DNA from 3 places in the Pseudomonas sp. AC532 genome. Region 3 is predicted to be linked to each of the others. Evidence: predicted binding sites of a transcription regulator. Region 3 holds the regulator's gene; each other region holds the start of a gene.
What was found. Region 3 encodes FliA, which starts transcription of late flagellar genes. Its sites were predicted from a motif close to CTAAAGTTTNNNNNNNNNNNGCCGNTAA; they were not measured.

Region 1 (5,301 bases), 3.6 Mb from region 3:
TCAGCTTGTTGTAGGCATCGACGAACTTCTTGATACCGGCTTTGACACCGGTATTGTCCTCACCGACCTTGAGGGTCAGGGGCTTTTCCTTGTCGGTTGTAGCGAGCAGTTCGAAATTGACATCGGCAATTGCCCCCTTGACCGAGTTGGTGGGGCTGGTGAGCGCCAGACCATCGATCGAGAACTTCGCATTGGCCGCCTGGACGATAAAGCCGGCAGCGGCGTCGTCGCCAGTAACGAGCTTGTTACGGCCGTCGACACTGAGCGCGCTGAGGCTGCCGCTGCCGGAAACGATGACATCCTTGCCGTCACCCGTCTCATTACCACTGAACACCAGGCGAGACTTGCCAGTGGCAGGATCGTTGATGGTGCTGACGGTTACGCCCTTATCCTTGAGCGCGGTATTGAGCTGATCACGAATGCTGGCCAGGTCGGACCCGGCGGTAATCTTGACGTCAATGGCGGTACCCGCGTCGCCAAGCTTGACGCTCAGCACCTCGTCGCTGTCGCCGCTCTTGAACGTACCGTCGAGAGCCTTGGTCGCCACCTTGCTGGCGGAAGCCAGGCTATCCACCGCGATTTGATAATTCCCGGACGATGCAGTCTTTCCCGCGGTGGCCGTCAACGCGCCAGTATTGGACGATGTGGCCGTGCGTTTCTCGAACAGAGTGGCGCTATTGAGATCCTTCAGCGCGGTCTGAAACTCGCCAAGCGCAGTATTCAGCTGACCCAAGCCGGAGAGCTTGACGGTAGTCGAACTCGACAGGCGCGCCAGTTGCGCTTCCTTGGGTGCCTTTTCGGCATCGACCATCGCCTTCACCAGATCGCCGATCGGCAGCCCTGAGTTGATACCCGTCTGAACTCCACCAATAGCCATAAATTCTACTCCGTCACGATATTGACGTTCATGCGAAAAGTTCTGCAGCCTTCTCCTTCGCATTCAAAAACCGCGCCATCTCAGGCTTCGGCCTTGAACAGCAGGCTTCGTACTTCTTCCAGACTTTCCGCCAACCGCAAGGCCTCCTCGGATGGCAACTGGCGAATGACATCGCCTGAAGCACGATCGGTCACCTTCACCACAACCCGACCACTCGAGTCATCGACACTGAAATTCAGATCACGCCGAATGTTCTGCACGAAGCTCTGGATGGACGTGACAGCATTATCCACTTGCTCGTAGATCTGCCCGCTATCTTCAGCCGCTGCCTGCCCCTGGCGTGCAGCTGACTGCTCAGTGCCGGCCTCGGAAGAGACAGCCGCACCAGCATACGCTGCGGGTACGGAAGTACCTGCGGGCTTGGCCAGTACCGGCGACAAACTATTTATTGCGATGTCCATTTCTTTTACCTCGCAAGGCAAAACGGGGAGAAGCGCTATGCACTTCCCCCCGGAGTTTAAAGCAGCCTAGCCGATTTGGCTTACTGCAGGAGGCTGAGGACCGCCTGCGGCAGCTGGTTGGCCTGGGACAGGATCGCGGTACCGGCCTGCTGCAGGATCTGGTTCTTGGTCAGGTTCGCGGTTTCTGCCGCGAAGTCCGTATCCTGAATCCGACCACGTGCTGCCGAAACGTTTTCTGCGATGTTCTGCAGGTTACCAATGGTGTTCTCGAAGCGGTTCTGCACAGCACCGAGGTCGGCACGTTGTTTGTCGATCGCCTGGATCGCCTGGTCGATGACGATGACCGACTCCTGGGCGCCCTGCACGGTGCTGACGTCGATGTTGGTCATTTCGGTTTCGGTGACGGCAGTGGCAGCGGTATATGCCCCAGTGCCAGCACCTGCCACGGTACCGCTGATGCTCAGCGCGGACAGCGCGTTCTCAGTACCATCGGTATTCTGACCAGAAATCAGCGTGGTGGCTCCAGTGTCGTCCACGAACGCACCGACCCCGATGTTGGCATCGTTGATCGCCGTGGCAACAGACTGGCTGATCTGCACTGCAGTTGCGCCGCTGGCTACCGCTACGTCGACCGAGAAATCGGTACCGTTTACGGTGCCGGAAACGGTGATGGTACCCGAAGCGGTGGCTGGCCCGGTGGAAGCGGCGATAGTGCCTTCGTAGTACTTGCCCTTCAGCGACGCCGTGCTCATCTCGTCGATTTTCACGCTGATGGTTTCGTTCGCCGCGCTACCAACCTGGAAGGTGGTGGTGCCGAAGTTGCCATCGAGCAGTTTCTTGCCACCGAAGGTGGTGGTGTTGGAGATACGGTTCAATTCCTTCTTGAGCTCGGTCACTTCCGAGTTCAGTGCCTTACGCTCGCCTTCGCTGTTCGAGCCGTTGGCCGATTGCAGGGACAGGTCACGCATACGCTGCAGGATGGTGGTCGACTGCTGCAGGGCGCCTTCAGCGGTCTGCGCCATGGAGATGCCGTCGTTGGAGTTCTTCACCGCGACGTTCAGGCCGTTGACCTGGCTGGTCAGGCGGTTGGCGATTTGCAGGCCAGCCGCATCGTCCTTGGCACTGTTGATGCGCGAACCGGTCGACAGACGCTGCAGGGAGGTGTTGAGCGCGTTGGACGAGGTGTTCAGGTTGCGCTGAGTGTTCAACGACGCAATGTTGGTGTTTACGGTCAAAGCCATGATGTTTGTCCTCCATCGGACACTAACTGTTTGCCTGGGCTTGCGACTCTGGCCTGCAATGCTCAGGCAACATTGAGTTCGCTTTCATACTCTGTATCGACCTGACTCTGCGAAGCTTTAGGAGAGAAGCTGGTTTTTTTTGCGACTCCCTTGACAACCCGGGAGCCATGACTCTTCCACTTCATCCTGAACAGCGTATCGGCGCTCTTGACGGATTCTTGAATCCGAGAATCACGCCGATACATCCGCCCTCAGTCAGGCAGCCAGGCCCGCCGCCAGGCAACCAGGTTGTCGCCCTCCAGCGTCCAGTCACGCATGACCTGCTGGTGCAAGTCGCTGCCTGCACGGGCCGACGCATCGAGGTCAGCGACATGCATCCTGATGGCGTCTGCCCAATCCCGGTAACGATTCTTCACACGGGTGACCGGCAGCGATCCTTCATAACTGCGCACGTCACTGCACACCACGGGAAAGCCGCAGGCTCCGTATTCCAGCAAGCGCAGATTGCTCTTGCACTGGTTGAACGGATTCTCCTCCAGCGGAGCCACCGCCAGATCCAGATTGAGCGCAGCCAGTGCACGCGGATAAGCCAGGATATCGACCCCCTGGTGAATCTCCTTGACGAAGGGCCGAAGCTTCTCCGGACACATGCCCATGAACACCCAATCGACTTCATCGGCCAGCGCTTGCACGACATCGGCAATCATTTCCAGATCACCGGTGTGACTTATGCCACCCGCCCAGCCGACCCTGGGTTTGCCGGACCGGCTGCGCGGGCTGGCAAGCCCTTTCCACCAGGCAGGTGGCAGATAGTTCTCGATCACCCGGATATCACCGTGCAGGCCACCACAGGCTTCGGCCAGGGCCTGAGTGGACACCACGAAGCGGTCCACATAGCTCAACCCACGCCGCATGGATTTCAGAATGTCCTTGGGCATCTGCGCGCGGTGAACACTTTTTACCGGCAGATTCGGCAGGTAGTCGTCGAGTTCGTACACCTTGAGTGCTCGTGAAAACGCCTGCATGCGACGCATGGCCTCGAAACGGTCATCACCAATCTGCTTCTGTAAAAGGATGACATCCGGGTCGTAGCGCTCCAGATCCGTCACATGCATCAGCCCTGGGGACACGCCGCCCTCGATCAACCCCGCCTGTTGCAAGGCGGTAAATGGCTGAATCACTCGATAGTGCCCCGAGCCGTAGTTGTCCGACGGGTGGGCGAGCACGGTTGGCAGAGGCTTCCATGAGGATAACGGGCGCCACGACAACGCCGTGTCGGCCAGCTTGAAGCCCCCCGGCTGCGAGAGGGAGAAGTTCGGGTTGTAGGCGGGATCGCGGGCCAGCACCGACAACCACCTGGCATACAGGGCGTCATGCTCCGCGGTAGTGCCCCGGGTGCTGTCTACCGGGTCGAGCATCAACTGCGAGAATGGTGTCCACACGGTCAGATAGCCGGCCTGGCGCGCCTTCAGGCAGAGGTCGACACCCGCGTAGCGCCACGGCATCTCGTCCTCGCTCAGCCCACCCAACTGCAGGAATACGGCCTTGGCCACCAACAGGCACTCATGGCCGACAGCGCTGCTGTTCTGTGCCACCTGCAGGCGCTGCATATAACCCGGCGCATCCAGGGGCTCACCGACATAGGGCCGGCCCACCGGCCCCTCGAGCCCGAGGATCAGGCTGGCCCGAGCGATTTTTCCGTCGGCAGCCAGCAGCTTGGCGCCGACGCAGCCGACTTCCGGACGTTGCGCGTGGTTGAGCAGCTCACACAGCCAGTCATCGCTGATCGCGGCGGTATCGGCCGACAGCAACAGCAGGTAGTCCCCATGCGCCTGCTCGGCAGCCTGATTGAGCAGCGTTTGCGGCGCCATCGCCTCCTGTCCTGCAGGCAGTACCCTGATACGCGCCTCGCCAAGCGAGGCCAACGCGCTAAGCCAGGCACCGACCTCGTCAGCCTGGAGAGGGGTCTGAATCAGCAGCAACTCGTAGTTCGGATAGCGGGTATTCTCAAGAATGCTTTCTACACAGCGCTGCAGGTTCTCCAGACGTTCACCAGGGAGGATCAGAAAGGACACCAGCGGCGATTGCGCATGACCGTAGTCAATCCGATAACGTCCGGGCTTTGCCGATGTGACAGCCGCATCCGAGTAGCCACGTTGCTGCAGGTGCAGGAGGATCGCCTGCTGCTCGGCCTCATTGTCCGCCAGTGCAGGTGCCGCGGTGATGAGCAGCGGTTCCGCCACGTGCCCCAGGCCATCGAGGCCGCCCTCGTTGATCAGCCTGAGGATCAGCTCCAGCTCCGGAGCCTGCTCGAATGCAGGGTCGAACCCACCGGCAGCTACCACGACCTCTCGGCGGAACAACCAGTGCCTGGCCATCCCCGCGGGGAAACTCAACAGATAATCGAGATTGAAGGCCGGGCGAAGAGCCGCCGCCAACTGCTCGTCCTGGCGGAACATTTCATCGCAGTAGATCGCACGGCAGTCCGGCGCGGTGAGCAACTCGAGCCCAGCCATCATCAGGCCCGACGCGGTTAGCTCATCGCCCGCGCGTAGCAGTAGGCACCAGTCGAAAGACGAAGCGGCCAGACGCTCATTGAGCGGCGTGATCCACTCTTCAGGCCGCACCGCGACGACCTCGCATGGTGTGGTCGATTTCGGGATGTCGTCGGCAGCAGTCAGCACTAGCGCCTGCAATCTTCCGTAGTTTTGCCGCGCGCTGT
Region 2 (5,301 bases), 3.6 Mb from region 3:
GCCCAATGCCTTCTCATGAATACCCAATGCGCTGTCGAAACTGATGCTCATCTCAGGAACCTTTGCCATGGCGGCTAGCCTGTTTTCGTGCAAAGTTCTCAGCAAAGCACGTGCCAATTTATTTTTTTCTTTATAAATCAGCTTGATGAGCAATAAAGGAGTCGAGCAGAGAGGCTAAGCGGCAAAGCTTTTCCGCCGGTTGGCAAGGTGAAGGCGGCAATTGCCGAGCGGCTTGCCGCTTTTCTGACGCCCAGGTGACGGAACACTGTCAGTCATCGAAGGGATTTTGCAGAAACGCAAACGGGAGGCCTGGGCCTCCCGTCTTGAGCAGCTGCAATCATTTGGCTTTGTAAATGATCCCGGGACTGCACTGCACCATCTGGTACTTCTCCGGCAAGCCATTGAGGGCTTCGGAAGCACCGAGAAACAGATACCCGCCAGGCTTGAGCATGGCGTGGATGCGCGTGAGGATGTCCTTCTTGACGTCAGCCGAGAAGTAGATCAGCACGTTGCGGCAAAACACGATGTCGAACTTGCCCAGGCTGGCATAGCTGTCCAGCAGGTTCAGCGGGCGAAACTCGACCCGACTCTTGATCGCCGGCTTGACCACCCAGCGCCCCGGCCCCTTGGGGTCGAAGAAGCGCTGCAAACGCTCCTGGGCAAGGCCGCGGCCCATGGCCAGGCTGTCGTACTCACCCGACTTGCAGTTGTTGAGCATGGTCGGCGACAGATCCGTTGCAACGATCTGCACCCCGGTCTTGAGCTGACCAAGGTTGCTGCGCTCGAATTCATCGATGCTCATCGACAGCGAATAAGGCTCCTGCCCCGAGGAGCAGGCTGCCGACCAGATACGCAGACGCTGTCCCGGGTACGCCTTGATGAGCTCCGGCAACACGCGATTCTTGAGCACTTCGAATGGATAGGCATCGCGAAACCACAGGGTTTCGTTGGTAGTCATGGCATCGACCACCTGCTCACGCAGGCCACTGCGTGGCTGAGTCTGCATGCGCTGCACCAGTTCTCCGAGAGACTTGATGCCATTGGTTTCCATCAGTTTGTTCAGCCGGCTGGAGACCAGGTACTGCTTATTGCTACCCAGCACGATGCCACAGGCTTTTTCCAGAAAGATCCGGAATTGCTCAAAATCCAAATTACCTGAAGACACTCGCGCAGCCTCGCCCATCTGAAAAGTAGAACGACAAGCGAGCCACTGCGCACCTGCCGATTATGCTACTGCCGCCAGATAGATCGGGCGGCTGATACGTCATGTCGATTGAACGCTCGCCTTGATGCGTTCGACCACTCGAGAGGCCAGATCATCCGGACGAAATTTCGCCAGGAAGTCGTTGGCCCCCACCTTCTTGACCATCGCCTGGTTGAACACCCCGGACAGCGAAGTATGCAGCAGTATATGCAGCTTCTGCATGCGCGGGTCGGAGCGTATCGCGGCGGTCAGTGTGTAGCCGTCCATCTCGGGCATCTCGATGTCGGAGATGAGCATCAGCAGCTCCTGCTCCGGCGATTTGCCCTCGTCTGCCATGGCACGCAGGAAATCCAGCGCCTGGCGACCATCATTCAATGCCGTCACCTCGACGCCGATGGTCTGCAGGCAGCGCATCACCTGCTTGCGGGCAACCGACGAGTCGTCGACGATCAACACGTGCTGGCTGACGGCCTTGGTCTGGGTTTCGGCGTCGACCACGCCCACGGAAATCACTTCGGAAGTCGGCGCCACCTCGGCGAGAATCTTCTCCACGTCGATGATTTCGACCAGCTTGTCGTCCAACCGCGTAACCGCCGTCAGGTAGTGATCACGCCCGGTCCCCTTGGGTGGCGGGTGGATTTCTTCCCAGTTCATGTTGACGATGCGCTCGACAGAACGCACCAGGAAGCCCTGCACCTTGGTGTTGTACTCGGTGATGATGACGAAGCTGCCCTCCAGATCACCCAGCGGGCGCTTGCCCGTCGCCATGGATAGATCGAGGATCGGAATGGTGCCGCCACGAATGTTCGCCACGCCGCGAACCACCGGGCTCGACTTCGGCATTATGGTGAGTTTCGGGCACTGAAGTACCTCCTTCACCTTGAAGACGTTGATCCCGTAAAGCTGTGAGCCATCGAGACGAAACAGCAGCAGTTCCAGGCGATTCTGCCCAACCAGCTGAGTGCGCTGGTTGACCGAATCCATCACACCGGCCATGTGTGGGCCCTCATTAATTCAGTAACGCATCTGATTTGGTCAGCGTAGCAGGCGGCACGCGCTTTGCTTCTAACCAGGCATGAATGCACAAACGACAATTATTCGACGCGCGATGGCCAAGAGCCTTCGATGCCTGGCAGTTTTACCTGCTTTACTGGCGCTCGGCTATAGCACGCTGTCAACTGCCTCCGTCACCCTGCCCGATCAGCTTATCGGCGAGAGTCAGCGCTTTCTTGAGCAGGCTGTTGATGAGTATTTGCAGCGCAGCAACATTCAGGCTCGCCACGAGATCGAGATCAACCGCCTGGACCCGCGCTTGCGGCTGCCGTTGTGCGATCAGCCACTGACCACCACCCTGGAAACCCCGGCCGAACCGGTAGGCCGGGTGACCACCCGGGTACGCTGCGACGGCACCTCCCCCTGGACGGTATTCGTGCCAGGGCAGGTTCGCCTGTTCCGCGAAGTGGTCACCGTGGTGCGCCCCATCAAGCGCGACGGGGTATTGAACGAAGCGGACATCATGCTCGCGGAACGCGATGTGGGTCTGCTCAACCAGGGCTACCTGACAGATCTCGGGCAGGCCCTCGGCAGGAAAGCGACACGCGCCATGCAGCCGGAGCAGGTGCTGGCGCCGGTGTATATTCGCCAGGCCGAGGCCATTCGTCGTGGTGACCAGGTGGTGATCAGTGCACGCAGCGGGGGCATCAATGTGCGCATGCCTGGCGAAGCCCTCTCCGACGGCACCGTGGGCAAACAGATCAGTGTGCGCAACCAGCGCTCACAGCGGGTGGTACGGGCTCGGGTAATCGGCCCAGGGCAGGTTGAAGTATCGATGTAGGAGTCTGCGGACTCATTTGCCGAAAGGATTGTCAGAGCTCTGGCTGACTGATGAAGCAGCGTGTTTTAGACTGTGCAAGCGACGCGATTTTTTTGCCTAAAGTTTTCTCGGAAGTCGCCGACACACTAGGCAAGCGTCCAAACCCTGTCAGAGGTTCTGCATCATGGTCATCGATTTCAATCGGCTCAACAGCACCACGCCAGCCAGCACCACACGTGCAGGTAGCACCCAGGGCGGCAAGAATGAAGCCGCCGACAAGGCCGCAGGCAACGAAGCCGCGAGCCAGAAAGCAGCCCTTGGCGGCAAGAGCGGTGAATCCGTTCAACTGAGCAGTGAAGCTCAGCAGCTGCAGAAGACCGTGGACAAGCTGCGCGACCAACCGGTCGTCGACACCGATCGGGTCGCCAAACTGAAGCAGGCCGTCGCCGATGGCAGTTATCAGGTCGACAGCCAGCGCGTCGCCAGCAAGCTGCTCAATTTCGAATCCCAGCGCTAGTCTGCGGGCTTGCACTGGGGTGTTGGACGCCCGGGAACCGTTTCGATGTGTGCCAGCCACGCGGCTAGCCCTCTTCGAACGAGTTGCCCCCCCAGAGAGCCCGTTATGAACGCTAAAACCCTGCTTGACCTGTTCAATGAAGATATCGGCCATGCAGGCCGGTTGCTTGAGCTGATCGAGGCCGAATTCCAGGCCTTGAGCGAACATGACCTTACCCGCCTGCAACAGATCCTGGCCGACAAGCAGCCTCTCCTTGCCTGCCTGGACCAGCACGGCAGACAGCGCTCCCAGACACTGATGAACCTCAACCTGAGCGCCGACCGCACCGGCTTGCAGGCGCTCGCCCAGGGTTCCGATCAGGGCGATGCCCTGATGGCCAGCAGCGACCAGCTGAGCGCTCTTCTGGAAAGCTGCCAGAGCGCCAATCTGCGTAACGGCCGCGTGATCCGCTCAAGCCAGACCTCCACCGGGAAAATGCTTGGTATCCTGCGTGGCAACGAGACACCTTCGCTCTATGACAGCAGCGGCGGTACCGCTAAGATTGGCAGCAAGCGCCCGCTTAGTCAGGCCTGAATATAACGACAAGATGCGCAATGATGCCGAAATGGCATTATCATAGGCGCAGCAGTACCTTGCCCCGGAGATCACTGGACCGTGTCCAACCCCTTCGTTCAGGACGATGGCCCGCAACCCCCGAAAGTGCTCAAGGCACCCATGGAAATCGTTGCCAACCTACGCCTTCTGCAACACCACCATGACCCCTTGATCATCATGTTTCAGGAACGCAACCAGCGCTTCCAGAGCTATGTCATCGAAGTGGACCGTGATCAGAATTTACTGATTCTCGATGAAATGATCCCGAGCGACGGCGAACGCTACATGCAGAACGGCGAAGCCTTTCGCGTCGAGTCGCTGCATGACGGCGTGCGCATAGCCTGGGACTGCCCGACGAGCATGCAGGCCGGCGAATTCCAGGGCGAGCGCTGCTATGTAGGAAGCATCCCCGCAGAGATGCTTTATCACCAGCGCCGTAATGCATTTCGCGCCGCGCTGAAGCAGTCGGATCAGGTCAAGGTCGAGCTGGGCGGCAGTAGACTGCGCTCCCCCCTGGAAGGCCAGATGCTCGACATATCCGCCTCGGGCTGCAAGGTGCGCCTGCCTGGCGATGCCAGCGAAAAGCTGCAGCCGGGTCAGGTCTACGAAGGCTTCCATGCATTGTTGCCGGTAGGCCGCCTGGACGTCGCCGTCGAGCTGCGCCATGCACGCTATGATGACAAGCTCGACCTCACCTTTGTCGGTCTGCATTTCGCCAACATGAGTGGCCTGCAGCAGCGCCTGATAGAGCGCTTCGTGTACCAGTTGCAACGTGAGGCGCGGCGCTTCGAGAACGATACCTTTCTCTGACGCCCGCCTTCGAAACCTTCAGGTCTGCGGTGCGCCCGCAGGCCTGCCTTCGTCATCTTCCTCGTTGCGCACTTCGGGATCGACTGCGACCGAATCCTGCATCTGGTCCTGAATCACCTGCTCATCGACCCGCGGATCCAGCGCTGCCATCAGCGGAGAAGCCGTCATGTTCACCGGCATGGCCACGTGCTGCAGCGGCGCATCATCGACCTGATGAAGATGCGTGACGATGTTCGAGCGCACCCGCCAGACCAGGAACAGCCCGCAGAGGCAGAAGAAGGCATACAGCATGTTGGCGCCGAAGAAGCGCATCAGCACTCCTACCAACAGCGGGCCGATACAGGCACCGACGCCAAAGGTCAC
Region 3 (5,301 bases):
TGTCGCGAACGATCACCACTTCCTGGCCGTCGACCACGTTGGTGCGCGACAGATCGAGGTGGAAGATCTCGTTGACGTTGACCAGCGGGAAGGCGAAGGCCTGGTTGCCCAGCATCACCATCAGTGTCGGCATGATCGCCAGGGTCAGCGGCACCTTGATGACGATCTTCGAGCCCTGGCCCTTTTGCGAGAACACGTTGACCGTGCCGTTGAGCTGGGAAATCTTGGTCTTCACCACGTCCATGCCGACACCGCGGCCGGACACGTCGGAAATCTCGGTCTTGGTCGAGAAGCCCGGTGCGAAAATCAGGTTGTAGCATTCCAGATCGGTCAGGCGATCGGCCGCATCCTTGTCCAGCAGGCCTTTTTCCACGGCCTTGCTGCGCAGGACGTCGGCATCCATGCCCTTGCCGTCGTCGGTGATCATCAGCAGGATGTGGTCCCCCTCCTGCTCGGCGGACAGCACCACGCGACCGGTGCGCGATTTGCCAGCGGCCTCGCGTTCGTCGGGGCCTTCCACACCGTGGTCAACGGCGTTACGCACCAAGTGGACCAGCGGATCGGCCAAGGCCTCGACCAGGTTCTTGTCGAGGTCGGTTTCTTCGCCGACCAACTCCAGGTTGATCTCTTTCTTGAGCTGGCGAGCCAGGTCACGAACCAGGCGCGGGAAGCGCCCGAAGACCTTCTTGATCGGCTGCATGCGGGTCTTCATGACCGAGGTCTGCAGATCGGCGGTGACCACGTCCAGGTTCGAAACGGCCTTGGACATGGCTTCGTCGCCGCTGTTGAGCCCCAGGCGCACCAGGCGATTGCGCACCAGTACCAGCTCGCCAACCATGTTCATGATTTCGTCGAGACGCGCGGTGTCGACCCGCACGGTGGTTTCCGCTTCATTGGCCGGCGCAGCGGCAGCAGGTGCTGCAGCAGCCTTGACTGGCTCGGCTTTCGCGGCAGGTGCTGCCGGTGCAGGCTTGGCCGCTGCCGGTGCAGGCGCCGCCGGCTTGGCCGCTGGCGCTGCTGGCGCGGCAGCAGGAGCGTCGGCTACCGGTGCGGCAGCGGCTGGTTCGACGAACTTGCCCTTGCCATGCAACTGGTCGAGCAACGCCTCGAACTCGTCGTCAGTGATGTCGTCGCCCTGGGCGGCTGCGCTGGCAGACACGGCAGGTGCAGGAGCAGCCGGCGCCTCGACCGCTGGCGGAACGAACTGGCCCTTGCCATGCAACTGGTCGAGCAGCGCTTCGAATTCGTCGTCGGTGATGTCATCGCCATTGCCGCCACTCGGCCCTGCAGCCGGAGCGGCGGCAGGCGCTTGAACGGCGGGCGCGGCAGCCACGGCCGGGGCCACGAACTGGCCCTTGCCATGCAGCTGGTCGAGCAACGATTCGAATTCATCGTCGCTGATTTCATCATCCGAGGCGCCTGCCTGCGGTTGCGGCTCATCACCCAGCGCGTCGAGCAGCTGCTCGAATTCGCTGTCGGTGATATTCGCCGAATCGTCGGCTGCAGCGGGTGCCATGGCTACCGCTGCCGGAGCTGGCGCAGCCACTGCCGCGGGCTGAGCAGAAGCAGGTTCGGCAAGGCGTGCCAGGGCCGCCAGCAGCTCGGGCGAGGCTGGTGTCGGCTCGACGCGCTCGCGCACTTCGGTGAACATGCCGTTGACCGCATCCAGCGCCTCGAGCACCACGTCCATCAACTCGGCGTCGACCCGTCGCTCACCCTTGCGCAGGATGTCGAACACGTTCTCGGCGATGTGGCAGCACTCCACCAGCTCATTGAGCTGCAGAAAGCCGGCCCCGCCCTTTACCGTATGAAATCCCCGAAAAATCGCGTTGAGCAGGTTCATGTCGTCCGGGCGGCTTTCCAGCTCCACCAACTGCTCGGACAACAGCTCAAGAATCTCGCCGGCCTCTACCAGGAAATCCTGGAGGATTTCTTCATCGGCGCCGAAGCTCATATGACGTGCTCCTAAAATCCCAGGCTGGACAGCAAATCGTCGACGTCGTCCTGGTTCGATGCGACGTCATCACGCTTATCGGCATGAATCTGCGGACCTTCACCGTGTGACGCAGGTTTTTGTTTGTTTTGCTCGGCACGCAGTACTTCATGGTCATGGTCGATGCCGGCGAAACGGTCGACCTGGCTGGCCATTAGCACCAGTTTCAGTAGATTGCTCTCGACTTCGGTCACCAATTGCGTGACGCGCTTGATCACCTGCCCGGTCAGATCCTGATAGTCCTGTGCGAGCATGATGTCGTTGAGGTGCCCGGACAGTTTGCTGCTGTCACGCTGGCTGCGCGCCAGGAACAGCTCGATGCGCTTGGCCAGCTCGCGGAACGCATCAGCGCCCATTTCGCGGCGCATGAACTTGCCCCAGTCCTCGCTCAATGCATCGGCCTCGCTGCTCAGGTCGTTGACCAGCGGCGCGCTCTGCTCGACCAGGTCCATGGTGCGGTTGGCCGCACGCTCGGTCATCGTTACCACGTAGTTGAGGCGTTCGGTCGCATCGGATATCTGCGAGACTTCCTTGGCGTGAGGCACCCGTGGGTCGAGCTGAAAATTGACGATGGCGTTGTGCAGCTCACGGGTGAGCTTGCCGACTTCGTGGTAAAGACCCCGGTCGCGCGCCTTGTTCAGTTCATTGATCAGCTGTACCGCTTCGCCAAAGTTGCCTTGTTCAAGGCTGTTGACCAGTTGGCGGGCATTGCTTTTCAGGGTCGACTCGAGGTCGGCCTCTTGAGAATCATCGTGTTCCATAACAACCTCGCGGCAGACATCAGCCGTTAACCCGCTCGAAGATTTTCTCGATCTTTTCCTTAAGCACCTGAGCGGTGAAAGGCTTGACCACATAGCCGTTCACACCGGCTTGCGCGGCCTCGATGATCTGATCGCGCTTGGCCTCTGCCGTAACCATCAACACCGGCATCTGCTTCAGGCGCTCGTCTGCACGCACCGCGCGCAACAGGTCGATGCCGCTCATGCCGGGCATGTTCCAGTCAGTGACGAGAAAGTCGAAGCTGCCGCTCTGCAGCATCGGCAAGGCCGTCATGCCGTCGTCGGCCTCTGCCGTGTTGGTGAACCCCAGATCACGCAAGAGGTTCTTGATGATCCGTCGCATCGTCGAGAAATCATCGACGATGAGGATTTTCATGTTCTTGTCCAAGTCGACCTCCGTACAGTCCTAAAACGCCTTCAGCATTCTGAAGCGCTTCTAAATCGTGAAACCGGCCTGGCGGAACGCCGCAAAACCATTGCGTCCGACTTTGCTGCGTTCACAGTGTTTTCCAGCGCCCTGCTCAATTATTCATGCGCGCCATTCGCCGAGCCGCGCACGTAGGCGCGCGGCACACTGGCTATGCAATTGGCTGACCCGCGATTCACTCACTCCCAACACCTCGCCGATTTCCTTGAGGTTCAACTCCTCGTCGTAATACAGCGACAGCACCAACCGCTCACGCTCCGGCAGGTTGCTGATGGCATCCACCAGCGCCGCCTGGAAACGATCATCTTCCAGTTCGTGTGACGGCCCGTGGTGGAGGGAACTCGTGTCTTCCTGCAGTCCGCCACTCTCGCCTTCCTGAAGCAGGTCGTCGAAACTGAACAGGCGGCTGCCCAACGTGTCGCCAAGAATGCCGTAGTAATCTTCGAGACTCAATTGGAGTTCGGCAGCAACCTCCTGATCTTTAGCGTCTCTTCCGGTTCTGGCCTCAATTTTTCGTATGGCGTCGCTGACCATGCGGCTGTTGCGATGCACCGAGCGCGGTGCCCAGTCGCCCTTGCGGACCTCATCAAGCATGGCGCCACGGATACGAATGCCGGCAAACGTCTCGAAACTGGCGCCCTTGCCGGCGTCGTATTTGCGAGAAGCTTCGAGCAGGCCGATCATCCCGGCCTGGATCAGGTCATCCACCTGCACGTTGGCAGGCAAACGCGCCAACAGGTGGTAGGCGATACGTTTGACCAGCGGGGCGTAGCGTTCAATCAACTGATGCTGTGAATCTTGTGCTGTTGCCTTGCTGTACATACGGAGTCCAGAGGCTGTCGTCATACAGCCGTGTCTGCAGTCGGTTGTTGCACCAGGCGTTCAACGAAAAATTCCAGATGGCCTCGCGGGTTGGCCGGTAACGGCCATGCATCGACCTTCTGGGCAATCGCCTTGAACGCAAGCGCGCACTTCGAACGAGGAAATGCTTCGTACACCGCACGTTGTTTCTGTACGGCCTTGCGCACCGATTCGTCGTAGGGCACTGCGCCCACGTACTGCAGCGCAACATCCAGAAAACGATCGGTCACCTTGGTCAGCTTAGCAAACAGATTGCGTCCCTCCTGCGGGCTGTGCGCCATATTGGCAAGGACCCGAAAACGGTTCATGCCGTGGTCACGGTTGAGGAGCTTGATCAGCGCGTAGGCATCGGTGATGGAAGTCGGTTCGTCGCACACCACCACCAGCACTTCCTGGGCCGCGCGCACGAAGCTCACCACCGAATCACCGATACCGGCAGCGGTGTCGACGATCAGTACATCGAGGTTGTCACTGATATCGCTGAATGCCTGGATCAGGCCCGCGTGCTGCATGGGCGTGAGCTGCACCATGCTCTGGGTGCCGGAGGCAGCGGGCACGATGCGAATGCCGCCCGGCCCCTGCAAGACGACGTCACGAATGTCGCAATTGCCATCGATGACGTCGGCCAGGGTGCGTTTGGCGGTCAGCCCAAGCAGTACGTCGACGTTGGCCAGGCCAAGGTCGGCGTCCATGAGCATGACGCGCCGACCGAGATCAGCCAGCGCCAACGACAAATTTACCGACACATTGGTCTTGCCAACGCCGCCTTTGCCGCCGGTCACCGCGATCACCTGTACGGGATGCATACCCATGTTATCTACACACCTTATCTAACTTCGCTTTAAGCCATAGGCCATTGTGCGCTGCCGTGGCGGCGGCAACCAGTGCCTCGCCACACCTGCCTGTTCATCCTGCGCGTCGTGCCGGGTCCTGATACAGGCCGGCGAACATATCGGCCATCGTGTCCTCGCTCGGTTCTTCCGGCGCCTGCAGACCCACCGCACGACTGACCAGCTGGTGGCTGCGCGGCACGTGAACATCGTCCGGAATCCGCGGGCCATCTGCCAGATAGGCTACCGGTAGACGGTGGCTAATAGCCAGACCCAATACCTCACCCATGCTGGTCGCTTCGTCCAGTTTACTCAGAATGCAGCCCGACAGCCCACAACGCTTGTAGCTGTGATAAGCCGCCTTGAGCACCTGGGCCTGGCTGGTCGCCGCCAGCACCAGGTAATTGCGTG

Region 1: ACZ0AV_RS21105 (flagellin) is a predicted target of FliA. The motif match lies at 2,775-2,802, and genes of this name have one in related genera.
Region 2: flgM (flagellar biosynthesis anti-sigma factor FlgM) is a predicted target of FliA. The motif match lies at 3,135-3,162, and genes of this name have one in related genera.

The regions. Positions count from the first base shown of each region.
Region 1 covers NZ_OZ409888.1:4,539,423-4,544,723, reverse strand. Annotated here, with positions in the region: gene fliD (flagellar filament capping protein FliD) at 1-940, opposite strand, end outside; gene ACZ0AV_RS21110 (flagellar protein FlaG) at 958-1,338, opposite strand; gene ACZ0AV_RS21105 (flagellin) at 1,419-2,579, opposite strand; gene ACZ0AV_RS21100 (glycosyltransferase) at 2,831-5,301, opposite strand, start outside.
Region 2 covers NZ_OZ409888.1:4,515,498-4,520,798, reverse strand. Annotated here, with positions in the region: gene flgB (flagellar basal body rod protein FlgB) at 1-51, opposite strand, end outside; gene cheR (protein-glutamate O-methyltransferase CheR) at 338-1,165, opposite strand; gene ACZ0AV_RS21000 (chemotaxis protein CheV) at 1,265-2,200, opposite strand; gene flgA (flagellar basal body P-ring formation chaperone FlgA) at 2,280-3,038, shown strand; gene flgM (flagellar biosynthesis anti-sigma factor FlgM) at 3,202-3,534, shown strand; gene ACZ0AV_RS20985 (flagella synthesis protein FlgN) at 3,640-4,107, shown strand; gene ACZ0AV_RS20980 (flagellar brake protein) at 4,189-4,938, shown strand; gene ACZ0AV_RS20975 (MFS transporter) at 4,957-5,301, opposite strand, start outside.
Region 3 covers NZ_OZ409888.1:890,791-896,091, forward strand. Annotated here, with positions in the region: gene ACZ0AV_RS04270 (chemotaxis protein CheA) at 1-1,954, opposite strand, end outside; gene ACZ0AV_RS04275 (protein phosphatase CheZ) at 1,966-2,754, opposite strand; gene ACZ0AV_RS04280 (chemotaxis response regulator CheY) at 2,774-3,148, opposite strand; gene fliA (RNA polymerase sigma factor FliA) at 3,302-4,045, opposite strand; gene fleN (flagellar synthesis regulator FleN) at 4,042-4,872, opposite strand; gene flhF (flagellar biosynthesis GTPase FlhF) at 4,967-5,301, opposite strand, start outside.